Regions from separate parts of the Streptomyces sp. NPDC090045 genome, predicted to be linked through region 2. Evidence: predicted binding sites of a transcription regulator. Region 2 holds the regulator's gene; the other holds the start of a gene.
What was found. Region 2 encodes HspR, which represses chaperone genes until heat shock. Its sites were predicted from a motif close to TTGAGNNNNNNNNNCTCAA; they were not measured.
Positions count from the first base shown of each region.

Region 1: lon (endopeptidase La) is a predicted target of HspR. The motif match lies at 2,874-2,892, and genes of this name have one in related genera.

Region 1 covers NZ_JBIVFA010000007.1:272,592-278,764, reverse strand. The annotation lists gene ACIPYQ_RS20900 (hypothetical protein) at 1-25, shown strand, start outside; gene ACIPYQ_RS20895 (sulfurtransferase) at 596-1,423, shown strand; gene ACIPYQ_RS20890 (DUF4097 family beta strand repeat-containing protein) at 1,530-2,282, shown strand; gene ACIPYQ_RS20885 (hypothetical protein) at 2,327-2,722, opposite strand; gene lon (endopeptidase La) at 2,915-5,311, shown strand; gene ACIPYQ_RS20875 (MarR family transcriptional regulator) at 5,484-5,924, shown strand; gene ACIPYQ_RS20870 (protein phosphatase 2C domain-containing protein) at 5,985-6,173, opposite strand, start outside.
Region 2 covers NZ_JBIVFA010000014.1:23,607-29,779, reverse strand. The annotation lists gene clpB (ATP-dependent chaperone ClpB) at 1-596, opposite strand, end outside; gene ACIPYQ_RS30630 (pyridoxamine 5'-phosphate oxidase family protein) at 717-1,127, shown strand; gene ACIPYQ_RS30625 ((2Fe-2S)-binding protein) at 1,262-1,543, opposite strand; gene ACIPYQ_RS30620 (helix-turn-helix transcriptional regulator) at 1,933-3,006, shown strand; gene ACIPYQ_RS30615 (heat shock protein transcriptional repressor HspR) at 3,067-3,537, opposite strand; gene dnaJ (molecular chaperone DnaJ) at 3,540-4,724, opposite strand; gene grpE (nucleotide exchange factor GrpE) at 4,764-5,432, opposite strand; gene dnaK (molecular chaperone DnaK) at 5,432-6,173, opposite strand, start outside.

The sequences.
Region 1 (6,173 bases), on a different contig from region 2:
CGCCCACCGGGGCTCCTGCCGCTGACCCGGCCGCTGCCCCGCCGGGGGTGCGCCGCCGGTGTGAGCCCGCCCGGGCGCTCGCCGCTGCCCTGCTCGCAGCCCCGAGCCGGGCCGGCCTGCCGGGAGGCCCGCCGCCGCCCCGGCCCGGCGGGGGCCCGGTCGGCGCGCGGACGGGACGGGGCCCGCCGCCGCCCCGCCCGGCCGGTGCCCCGAGCGGCGGAGGAGGATGGGGCGACCCGCGTCGCACAGCCGGAGGTGCCGAATGCCCACGCCCCAGAACGCCGCGCCCCAGGAGCCCGCGCCTGCAGCGGTGGGCGAACCGGCGCCGGCGCCGGGAGGACAGGCGGCCGGCGAGCCGGCGGGACCGCTCGCCGGCGTGCCGCGCGGGTCGGAGACCGGGGCATGGGCCGGGCCGGAGGCGGGACGGCTGCCCGGGCCGGAGGCCGAATCGCTGCCCGGGGCGGAGGCCGGATCGTTGCCTGGGGCCGAGGCCGGACTGCTTTCCGGGGCGGAGGTGGGACGGCTACCTGGGCCGGAGGCCGAGCCGTTGCCTGGGGCGGAGGCGGGACTGCTGCCTGGGCCGGAGGCCGAATCGCTGCCCGGGGCGCTCGTCGGGGTGGACTGGCTGGGCGCGCGGCTCGGGGCGGCCCGGCTGGTGGTCCTCGATGCCTCCGTCGGTGCCCACCGGGGTGCGGAGCGGCGGATTCCGGGGGCTCGTCCCTTCGACCTCGACGGGGCCCTGTCCGACCACGGGGCCCCGGCCCCGCACACCATGCCCGGGGCCCGTGAGTTCACCGAGGCCGTGCGCGCGCTCGGGATCTCCGACCCGGACACCGTCGTCGTCTACGACGGCGCCGGGATCTACTCCAGCGCCCGCGCCTGGTGGATGCTGCGCGCCATGGGCTTCGACCGGGTTGCCGTCCTCGACGGGGGACTGCCCGCCTGGACCGCCGCCGGCCTGCCCGTCGAGGACACCGGACCGGCCTACGACGGCCCGCGCGGCTCCTTCACCGCGCGGCCCCGTCCCGGGCTGCTGGTCGGCAGCGAGACCGTCGCCGCGGCCCTGGCCGATCCGGCCGCGGCCGTCGTCGACGCCCGCACCCGCGGGCGCTTCGCCGGTACCGCCCCCGAGCCCCGCCCGGGCCTGCGCGCCGGGCACATGCCGGGCGCGGTCAACCTGCCGTTCGGCGAGCTCCAGGACCCCGACGGCCTGATGCGCCCGGCCGGGGAGCTCCGCGCGGCCTTCGCGGAGGTCGCGGGCGGGCGCGAACGCCTCTACTTCAGCTGCGGCTCCGGGGTGACCGCCTGCGTGCTGGCCCTCGGCGCCGACCTCGCCGGATACGAGGAACTGGCCGTGTACGACGGCTCCTGGAGCGAGTGGGGCCTGCCGTCGCCGCTGCGCCCGGTCGCGACCGGCCCGTAGGCGTCCGGGCGGAGGCGGCGGCGCCGGCCGGGCGGGGGTTATCCCCACCCGGGGTCCGGGTACCGGCCCCATCGGCCGGGCGGCCGCGCCGCGCGAGGATCGGTCCATGACTTCTCACGCCACGTCACCCCGCCCCGTCCGCACCGCGGTTGCCGTCCTCGGGGCCGGACTCCTGCTGGCCGGCTGCTCCTTCTCGGACGGACCGAAGAAGACGGCGACCGCCGACACCACGGTCACCGAGGCGGTCGCGGCGGTCGAGGTGACGGATGCCCGGGCGGGCTCGATCGAGGTCACTCCGGGGACGGGTCCCGGCGTCACCGTACGCCGCACCGTCCACTACCGCGGCGGCCCGGCCCCCACCCCCGGCCAGCAGGTCAGCGCGGGCGTGCTCACCTTCTCCAACGGCTGCTCCGGCAGCTGCTACATCGACTACCGCCTGGAGGTCCCGGCCTCGGCCAGGGTCAAGCTGGAGAGCAGCAGCGGCCGCATCACCGTCACGGGCGTGGCGGCCGCCGAGGTGGAGGCCGACTCCGGCGAGGTCCGGGCCGAGCGCATCGCGGGCCCGCTGAAGATCCGTACCTCCTCGGGCGAGATCACCGCGGCCGGCCTGACCGGCCCGAGCGCGGACGTCCACTCGGACTCGGGCGACGCCCGCCTGGACTTCACCGCGGCCCCGTCCTCGGTGCTCGCCGAGACCACCTCGGGCGACGTGACACTGAAGGTCCCCACGGCTCCCTACCGGGTCGACGTCTCCACCACCTCCGGCGGCCGCGACATCACCCTGCCCGCGGACCCCTCGGCCGCCTCCCGCCTCTCCGCGAAGACCACCTCGGGCGACGTCCGCGTCTCCGCCGTGTGACGCCGGCGCCCGGCCGCCGTCCGGTCGCGTGGGTGACGGCCTGCTCAGTCCTGCGGCCGAGCGCCGGGCCCGTCGCGGTGTGCCAGGCGGGAGAGGACCTTGGCGTACACGATCGTCGCCGCCGCGGAAACGGTCACCACGACTGCCAGCGCGAGGATGCCCAGCAGTGCGGGCCACTGGCGCAGCGGGTCATCGCACCGGGAGTCCCCGGACGAAGACGGGTCGACCAGCGGGGCCCGGCACAGGGCCCTGTCCCCGAAATCGGGGCCGTAGTCGGCGAGCATCAGGAAGGCGAACCATCCCCAGATCGCCAGCGCCAGGATCATCCACGCGATCGACCACGCCTCGATCCGGCGTGCCCGCCGATGCTCCTGTCCGGCCTGCGCCGGCGCGGTACTCGCGGCATCGGGCGTCTGCTGGGCCGGCACCTCGGCGGTCATGTCTCCCCCTCTTGGACACGGATCAACGGACGGCAGTCCATCACACCGCTCCGGCCCGCCGCGGCATCGCCCCGTCCGGCCGGAACAGGGCATCCACCCCTGTTCGCCCCCGGCGAACGGGGGTTGGGGAACATCGGGGGGCGCACATGCATTGAGTCGGCATAGCTCAACTTCACTGCCGGAGGGAAGATCATGGCTTCGACGTCCGTCACACTCACCCTGCCCGTGCTGCCGCTCGACGACGAGGTCGTGCTGCCCGGAATGGTCGTTCCGCTGGACCTGTCCGACCCCGAGGTGCGCGGTGCCGTCGAGGCGGCCCAGGCCGCTGCGGGCACCGGGAAGCCCCGGGTGCTGCTCGTGCCGCGGATCGACGGGAAGTACGCCGGGACGGGTGTGCTCGGGACGGTCGAGCAGGTGGGGAGGCTCTCCGACGGGGACCCCGGGGCGCTCATCCGCGGCCGCGGCCGGGTCCGTATCGGCGCCGGCACCACCGGGCCCGGGGCCGCGCTCTGGGTCGAGGGCGAGACCGTGGACGAGACCGTGCCGGACCCGCTGCCCGGATCCGTGGCCGAGCTCGTCAAGGAGTACAAGGCGCTCGCCACCAGCTGGCTGAAGAAGCGCGGTGCCTGGCAGGTCGTGGACCGGGTCCAGCAGATCGAGGGGGTGTCCGCGCTGGCGGACAACTCCGGGTACTCGCCGTTCCTGACCGTCGACCAGAAGGTCGAACTGCTGGAGACCGCCGACCCCGTCGCCCGCCTCAAGCTCGCCATCAAGGCGCTCAGCGACCACCTCGCCGAACAGGACGTGGCCGAGTCCATCGCCAAGGACGTGCAGGACGGCGTCGACAAGCAGCAGCGGGAGTTCCTGCTCCGGCGGCAGCTGGAGGCCGTGCGCAAGGAACTGCGCGAGCTGAACGGGGAGAAGGACGGCGAGGAGTCCGACGACTACCGGGCCCGCGTCGAGGCCGCCGACCTCCCCGAGAAGGTGCGCGAAGCCGCCCTCAAGGAGGTCGAGAAGCTGGAGCGGGCCAGCGACCAGAGCCCGGAGGGCTCCTGGATCCGCACCTGGCTGGACACCGTGCTGGAACTGCCCTGGAACGAGCGCACCGAGGACCGGTACGACATCCAGGGCGCCCGGGCGGTGCTGGACGCCGAGCACGCCGGCCTGAGCGACGTGAAGGACCGCATCACCGAGTACCTCGCCGTCAGGAAGCGGCGCAGCGAACGCGGCATGGGCGTCATCGGCGGCCGCCGCGGCGGGGCCGTGCTCGCGCTCGTCGGGCCGCCCGGCGTCGGCAAGACCTCCCTCGGGGAGTCCGTCGCCCACGCCATGGGCCGCAAGTTCGTGCGCGTCGCCCTCGGCGGAGTCCGCGACGAGGCCGAGGTCCGCGGCCACCGCCGGACCTACGTCGGCGCCCTGCCGGGCCGGATCGTCCGGGCCATCAAGGAGGCCGGGTCGATGAACCCGGTGGTGCTGCTCGACGAGATCGACAAGGTGGGCTCCGACTACCGCGGAGACCCGGCGGCCGCCCTGCTGGAGGTCCTGGACCCGGCGCAGAACCACACCTTCCGGGACCACTACCTGGAGGTGGAGCTCGACCTGAGCGACGTTGTCTTCCTGGCCACCGCCAACGTCCTGGAGGCCATCCCGGAGGCGCTGGCCGACCGGATGGAGCTCGTCCGCCTCGACGGCTACACCGAGGACGAGAAGGTCGTCATCGCCCGCGACCACCTGCTCCCGCGCCAGCTGGAGCGCGCCGGCCTCGCCGCCGACGAGGTGGTCCTGGAGGAGGACGCCCTGCGCAGGCTGGCCGGGGAGTACACCCGGGAGGCGGGCGTCCGCACCCTGGAGCGGTCCCTCGCCCGCCTGCTGCGCAAGGTCGCCTCCCAGCACGAGCTGGGCGAGCGCGATCTGCCCTTCCGCATCGGCGCCGACGACCTGCGCGGGCTGATCGGACGCCCGCACCACGTGCCCGAGTCCGCCCAGGACCCGGCCGAGCGGCGCACCGCGGTCCCCGGCGTGGCCACCGGCCTCGCGGTGACCGGCGCGGGCGGCGACGTGCTGTTCGTCGAGGCCTCGCTGGCCGATCCGGAGACCGGCGCGGCCGGCCTGACCCTCACCGGCCAGCTCGGCGACGTCATGAAGGAGTCGGCGCAGATCGCGCTCAGCTTCCTGCGCTCGCACGGCGCGGAACTGGAACTCCCGGTCGCCGACCTGAAGGACCGCGGCGTGCACATCCACTTCCCGGCGGGCGCCGTGCCCAAGGACGGCCCGAGCGCCGGCATCACCATGACCACCGCGCTCGCCTCGCTGCTCTCCGGCCGGCAGGTCCGCACCGACGTGGCCATGACCGGCGAGGTCTCGCTGACCGGGCGCGTCCTGCCGATCGGCGGCGTGAAGCAGAAGCTGCTCGCCGCGCACCGGGCCGGGCTGACCACCGTGATCATCCCGAAGCGGAACGAGGCCGACCTGGACGACGTCCCGGCGGAGGTGCTGGAGGGGCTGGAGGTGCACCCGGTGACGGACGTGCGCCAGGTACTGGAGCTCGCCCTGGCCCAGGCGGAAGTGGAGATCGCCGCCGCGGCGTGACGGAGGGCGCACGGCCCGCCGAGTGCCCCTCCCACGCTTCGCGCGCGCCCTGCGCGCGCCACCACACGGCCCGGCTCCCCGCTCCGGCGGGGTCCCGGGCCGTCGGCGCGCGCCCTGCGAAATACTGGCCCCTCACCCACCGGGGTGCCACACACCATCGAAGGAGCGGGACGTGCACGGGAGCGAAGACCAGGAGTTCCTTGCCCTGGAGCGGGAGCTGTCCGTCTTCCTCCGGCGCGCCCGCGCCTCCTCCGGAGAGATGGCCCGCGAGCTCCACCCCGAGCTGGAGCCCGCCGCGTACGGGCTCCTCGTACGCCTGGAGGCGGCCGGCCGGCAGCGGGCCACCGAGCTCGCCGCCTACTTCGGGGTCGGCAAGGCCACCATGAGCCGGCAGCTGCGGGCCCTGGAGGTCCTGGGCCTGGTGGCCCGCGAGCCGGACCCCGCCGACGGCCGGGCCTTCCTGGTCGGCCTCACCGAGGAGGGCCGCGAGCGGTTCCTGCGGGTACGGGGCGCACGGCGCGAGCAGTACATGCGCAAGCTCGCCGGCTGGGACCGCGGCGAAGTGGCGGAACTGGCCCGGCTGCTGAACCAGCTGAACGCGGGCGCCGAGTAGGGGCACCCGCCCGACCCGGGCCAGGGGTCCGGAGCCCGGCGGTTCCAGAGCCCGGCGGTTCTAGAGCTCGGCGTAGACCGTGGACGCGTCGTCGTGCCGCTTGTACCGGGCCGACGGCCGGGCCGGGTCGCACTCGATGGCGCGGACCCGGCCGATCAGGCCCTGCGCGCCCTCCTTCCGCAGCACCGCCAGGCACTCGGTCCAGTCGCCCTCCCCGAACGTGTCCGTCCACCGGCTCGCCCCGTCCGT
Region 2 (6,173 bases):
GTACGGCGCGAGAGCACCTGCACGACGCGGCGGATCTCGTGGTCGCGGCCGATGACCGGGTCGAGCTTGCCCTCGCGCGCGGCCGCCGTGAAGTCCGTGCCGAACTTCTCCAGGGCCTTGTACTGGCCCTCGGGGTCGGGGGTGGTCACCCGCCGTCCTCCTCGTGCGTTCTCGAAGGCGGCCAGCAGCTTCTTCGCGCTCGCGCCCTGGGTGGAAAGGACCTCGCCCGCCGCGCCGCCCTTGGCGGCGATGGCGATGAGCAGGTGTTCGGTGGAGAGGTACTCGTCGCCGAGCCTGCCCGCCCGGGTGTCGGCCTCGGCGAGTACGGCGAGCAGGTCGCGGGTGGGCTGCGGGGGCGCGACCGTGGAGCCGGTGACGCTGGGCAGGGCGGCCAGCAGCCGCTCCGCACCGGCCCGCACCTCGGCCTGGTCGGCGTCGGTGGCGGCCAGCAGGTCGGTGACGTTCTCGTTGTCCTCGCCGGCGAGCAGGGCCAGCAGCAGGTGCGCGGGGGTCAGGTCGGCGTGGCCGTCCTTGACGGCCCTGCCGGTGGCCGCGTTCAGCGCGTCCCGGCTCTTGTTGGTCAGCTCGGCGTCCACTGCGTCTTCTCCTCTCCCCAAGGGGTAAATCCGACGAATCTGACAGAGACAACCTATGCAAAGTTGAGTCTATTCCACTCAAGGCAGGTGAGGACACCATCGGCCCGTACCCTTCGGCCCATGTCCCATGACGTACTCAACCCGACGCCCGAGTACCTCGCCTTCTGGCGGGAGCGGCACGTCTGCACGCTGACCACCCCGCGCCCCGACGGCACGCCCCACGTGGTGCCGGTGGGCGTGACGTACGACCCGGAGGCCGGGGTGGCACGGGTGATCAGCAACAAGCACAGCAAGAAGGTGCGCAACGTCCTCGCGGCACAGGGGGCTCCGGCCGGGGCCCGGGTCGCGGTCTGCCAGATGGAAGGGCGCCGCTGGGCCACCCTCGAAGGGCGCGCGGTGATCCGTACGGACGAGGCGTCGGTCGCCGACGCCGTGGCCCGCTACGCGCAGCGGTACGGCCGGACGCCGTCGCCCAATCCCGACCGCGTGGTCATCGAGATCGCCCTGGACCGGGCCATGGGTCGCGCGTGAGCCGTTGATTCTTCATCTTGTCCGGTTCAGGCACTGGACGCGGGCATCACAACGGCGCCATCGTGGTCAGGTCCACGATGGCGCCGTTGTGTGGGGGTAGCGCCTGAGCGATCTGCAACGACGGGGGAATCGCTTCAGGCACTGCGGGGGGTGGCGGTGGTGATATCGGGTTCGAAGAGCTGGTGGTCGCGCTGATCGAGATTGACGAAGACCATTCCGTAGCGCACCTCGCAGCGGACGGGCTGCGGCGCGCCGCGCGGGCGGCGCAGGCACCGGTAGGCACGTACGTCCTCGTCCTCCTCACGCACGACGACGATCGGTTGGCCGAACAGGGTGACCATCAGCGAATCGCCAGCGTGGGGGATGGCCGTGGCGAGATCGATGAACTGCCACCCCGAGCGGTAGGCGGATGCCATCTCGCGGCGGAAACCGCGATCGTCGGGGGTCACGCGGACACCGTCACAGGAGCCTGGGTCCAGCCTGTATCGGCACCTCCGCCCAGCCGGCCGCTGGTCCAGCCGGTGTCGGCGTACTTACCCACGGGAGCCGTGGTCCAGCCGGTGTCGAACTCCGTGCTCGTCAGGCTCGTGTCCTGACCGCCCCTAGCGCTCCCCGCGTCACTTTCGACGGCGCTGACTGCCCCAAAAACCGCAACGGCGGAGAAACCTATGGCAAGCACCGAGCGAAGCATTCTCTTGAACATGGTCGGCTTCGTCCTCACTTGATGGAATCCTCTCCCCCGCGTGTCAGACGATGGCTCATTCAGGCACGTCAATGCCACAGGGACGATGCATCATGTTCTTGCATGTTCAGGACCCTGGGGGGTGGAGATTTGACGCGAAACGGGACAATGGCGACACATCCCCACCCCGTCACGTCCATGTGCGCCGAGGGAACGCGGCTCTACGCGACCGCACTGAGCACCGGCCGGATCGCCCGGGGCGAGATCCAGAACGCCCCCTGCCTGCTTGAATTCGCTCTTCTGCAGCCCGACCCGGATGACGCGAACCAACTGCGCCCGGTTCCCCCGTCCGTCGCTTTGGCTCAACGGCTCCATCCGATTGAACGCGAGATCCAGGACCGTCGGCGCAGCGCTGTAGATCTCACCGACACTTTCGAGCCTTTCCTGGCCATCAGCGCGCAGAGCCCGGCCAACACCCACGCCATCACCGTGCTGGAGGGCTTCGAGCGGATCAACGCCGCCCTCAACCTCGCGACGGCCGAATGCCACACCGAGGTACTGACGGTACAGCCGGGCGGGGCCCGGCCCTCCGAGGCCCTCACCCAGGCCCTGGAGCGCGATCAGCCGCTGATCGACCGCGGGGTCAGCATCCGGACGCTCTACCAGCACACCGCGCGGCACAGCCAGGGCACGCTCGCCTACGTGGACCGCATCTCCACGGGGAAGGTGGAGATCCGCACGCTCGAAGAGCTGATAGAGCGCCTCATCATCTTCGACCGCACGGTCGCCTTCATCCCGGTCAGCGACGACCGCCGGGTCGCGCTGGAACTGCGCCACCCCGGCCTCGTCGACTACCTCATCAAGGTGTTCGAGCAGCTGTGGCACCGCGCCGTGCCCCTCCAGGAGGAAGTGACCTACCGCAGGACCCCCGGCGGGATATCGGGCGTGCAGCGGACCATCGCGCAGCTCCTCATCGAGGGCCACGTCGACGAGGCCATCGCCCGCCGCCTCGGCATGAACGTGCGCACCTGCCGGGCCCACATCGCCAAGCTCGCCACGACCCTCGGCAGCGGCAGCCGTGCCCAGCTCGGCTACCTCATCGCCCAGTCGGGCATCCTGGGCCGGTCCTCCGCCCCGGAGCGGGACTGCGACGGGGACCTGGACCAGGACCCCCACGAGGACCGGGAAGGCCTCTAGAACGCCGTCAGGCCCCGCCCTGGAGGGGCGGAGCCTGAACGTACGAGAGCGGGACCGGGGTCAGTCCATCGGCCGCTTGGGGCTGGGCCGCCAGACGACCAGGGCACTGCCCGGCTGCGGGGGCTGGTACTTGACCAGGTCGCGCCGGTACGAGGCGTGCACCTGGGCCTCGCGGGCCTGCAGCGTGGCGGCCGCGCCGTCCACCGCCGCGGAGAGCTCGGCCACGCGCTGCTGGAGCGCGGCGACCTGGTTCTCCAGTTCGATGATCCGCTTGATGCCCGCCAGGTTGATGCCCTCGTCCTGGGACAGCGCCTGCACCGTGCGGAGCAGTTCGATGTCACGGGCCGAGTAGCGCCGGCCGCGGCCGGCCGTACGGTCCGGGGAGACCAGGCCGAGACGGTCGTACTGGCGCAGGGTCTGCGGATGCAGACCCGAGAGCCGGGCGGCCACCGAGATCACGTAGACCGGGGTCTCGTCGGTGAGTTGGTAGCCCCCGCCCAAGCGGGAGGACTGTCGTCGGCGGCCGTCCATGCTCATGCTCCCTTCGCGGACTCGAACAGCGCGGAGCGCGGGTCCTCGGACTCCGTCGCCTCGCGGTACATCTCCAGCGCCTCACGGGCCTTGTCCGACAGCTCGGTCGGAACAGCGACCTCCACCGTCACCAGCAGGTCGCCGCGGGTGCCGTCCTTGCGGACCGCCCCCTTGCCGCGGGCCCGCATGGTCCGTCCGTTGGGGGTGCCCGGCGGCAGCTTCAGCGTCACCGAGGGGCCGTTCAAGGTCGGGACCTTGACGTCGGCACCCAGCGCCGCCTCCGCGAACGTCACCGGCACGGTCACCGTCAGATTGTCGTCCTTACGGCCGAACACGGGGTGCGAATCGACGTGCACGACCACGTAGAGGTCACCGGCGGGACCGCCGCGCTCGCCCGGCGCACCCTTGCCGCGCAGCCGGATCCGCTGGCCGTTGGAGACGCCCGCCGGGATCCGGACCTGCATGGTGCGGGAGGAACGGGCCCGGCCGCTGCCCTTGCAGACCTCGCAGGGGGTCTCCGCGATCAGGCCGCGGCCCTTGCAGTCCGCGCAGGGGTCGGTCAGCGAGAAGCCGCCGCCGCTGCCCCGCGAGACCTGGCCGGTGCCGACGCAGGTCGGGCACACGCGGGGCGTGCCGTTCTTGTCGCCGGTGCCCGAACAGGCCTTGCAGGGCGCCTGGGAGGACATCCGGAGCGGGACCGTGGCCCCGTCCACCGCCTCCGTGAAGGAGAGGGTGACCTCCGACTCGATGTCCTGGCCTCGGCGCGGCTGGGTACGGGTGCCCGCACCCGGGCCGGCGCCGCGGTTGAAGAGGCCGCCGAAGACGTCACCCAGGCCGCCGCCGAAGCCGCCGGCCTGGCCGGCGCCCTGCTGGGTGCCGCCGAAGAGGTCGCCCAGGTCGAAGTTGAACGAGCCGCCGCCCCCGCCCGGCCCGGGGCGGAAGCCACCGTTGCCGAACAGGGCGCGCGCCTCGTCGTACTCCTTGCGCTTCTTCGGGTCGCCGAGGATGTCGTTCGCCTCGGAGATCTCCTTGAAGCGCTCCTCGGCGGAGGCGTCGCCCTTGTTGGCGTCCGGGTGGAACTCGCGCGCGAGCTTCCGGTACGCCTTCTTGACCTCTGCCTCGGTGGCGTCCTTCGGGACACCGAGGACCTTGTAGTAGTCCTTCTCGACGAAGTCCTTCGTGCTCATCCCCGGTGTCCCTCCTCTCGTGCCTCTACGTGTGGTGCATCAGCCCTCGTCGGGGGCATCCGCGTCCTTGTCCGACGGCCCTTCGCCCTCCGCGACCGCTGCGTCGGAACCGGAGGCCTTGGGGGTCGCGCCCGGCTGGGGCTCGGCCACCGCGACCCGTGCGGGACGGATCGTACGCTCGCCGATCCGGTACCCCGGCTGAAGGATCGCCACGCAGGTGTCCTCGGTGATGTCCGGCGCGTACGAGTGCATCAGGGCCTCGTGGATCGTCGGGTCGAAGGGCTCGCCCTCCTTGCCGAACTGCTGCAGCCCCATCTTGGCGGCCACCGTCTCCAGCGATTCGGCCACCGACTTGAAGCCGCCGACCAGCTCGCCATGCTCCCGCGCCCGGCCGATGTCGTCCAGGGTCGGGAGGAGCTCCGTCAGGAGGGACGCGACCGCGATCTCCTTGACGGTGATCCGGTCCCGCTCCACCCGGCGGCGGTAGTTCTGGTACTCCGCCTGCAGCCGCTGGAGGTCCGCGGTGCGCTCGGAGAGCGCCGTACGGGCCTGGTCCAGCTGCGCCAGCAGCGCTACGTCCTGTGCTGCGTCCCCGGCCGGGGCCGCCGCCTCCTCCTGGGCGGAGTCGGCGGCCTTCGGCTCGGCGTCGTTCTGACCGGCGTCGGGGACTTCGGGCTTCTCGTCGAAACCCGGGGTCTCCTCCGACATCAGGCAGCGCCACCCTTCGGCTTCTCGTCGTCGACGATCTCGGCGTCGACGACGTCGTCGTCGGCCTTGGCCTGCTGGGCACCCTCGGCGCCCGCGGCACCGGCGGCGCCCTGAGCGGCCTGGGCATCGGCGTAGATGGCCTGGCCGAGCTTCTGGCTGACCGCGGCGAGCTTCTCGGTCGCGGTGCGGATCTCGGCCGTGTCCTCGCCCTTGAGGGTCTCCTTCAGCTCGGAGACGGCCGCCTCGACCTCGGTCTTGACGTCGGCCGGGACCTTGTCCTCGTTGTCCTTGACGAACTTCTCCGTCTGGTAGACGAGCTGCTCGCCCTGGTTGCGGGACTCGGCCGCCTCCTTGCGACGGAGGTCCTCGTCCGCGTACTGCTCCGCCTCCTGGCGCATGCGGTCGACCTCGTCCTTGCCGAGCGAAGAGCCGCCGGTGACGGTCATCTTCTGCTCCTTGCCCGTGCCGAGGTCCTTGGCCGTGACGTGCATGATGCCGTTCGCGTCGATGTCGAAGGAGACCTCGATCTGCGGGACGCCACGCGGGGCCGGCGGCAGGCCGGTCAGCTCGAACATGCCGAGCTTCTTGTTGTACGCCGCGATCTCGCGCTCGCCCTGGTAGACCTGGATCTGCACGGACGGCTGGTTGTCCTCGGCCGTCGTGAAGATCTCGGACCGCTTGGTCGGGATCGTGGTGTTGCGCTCGATGAGCTTGGTCATGATGCCGCCCTTGGTCTCGATA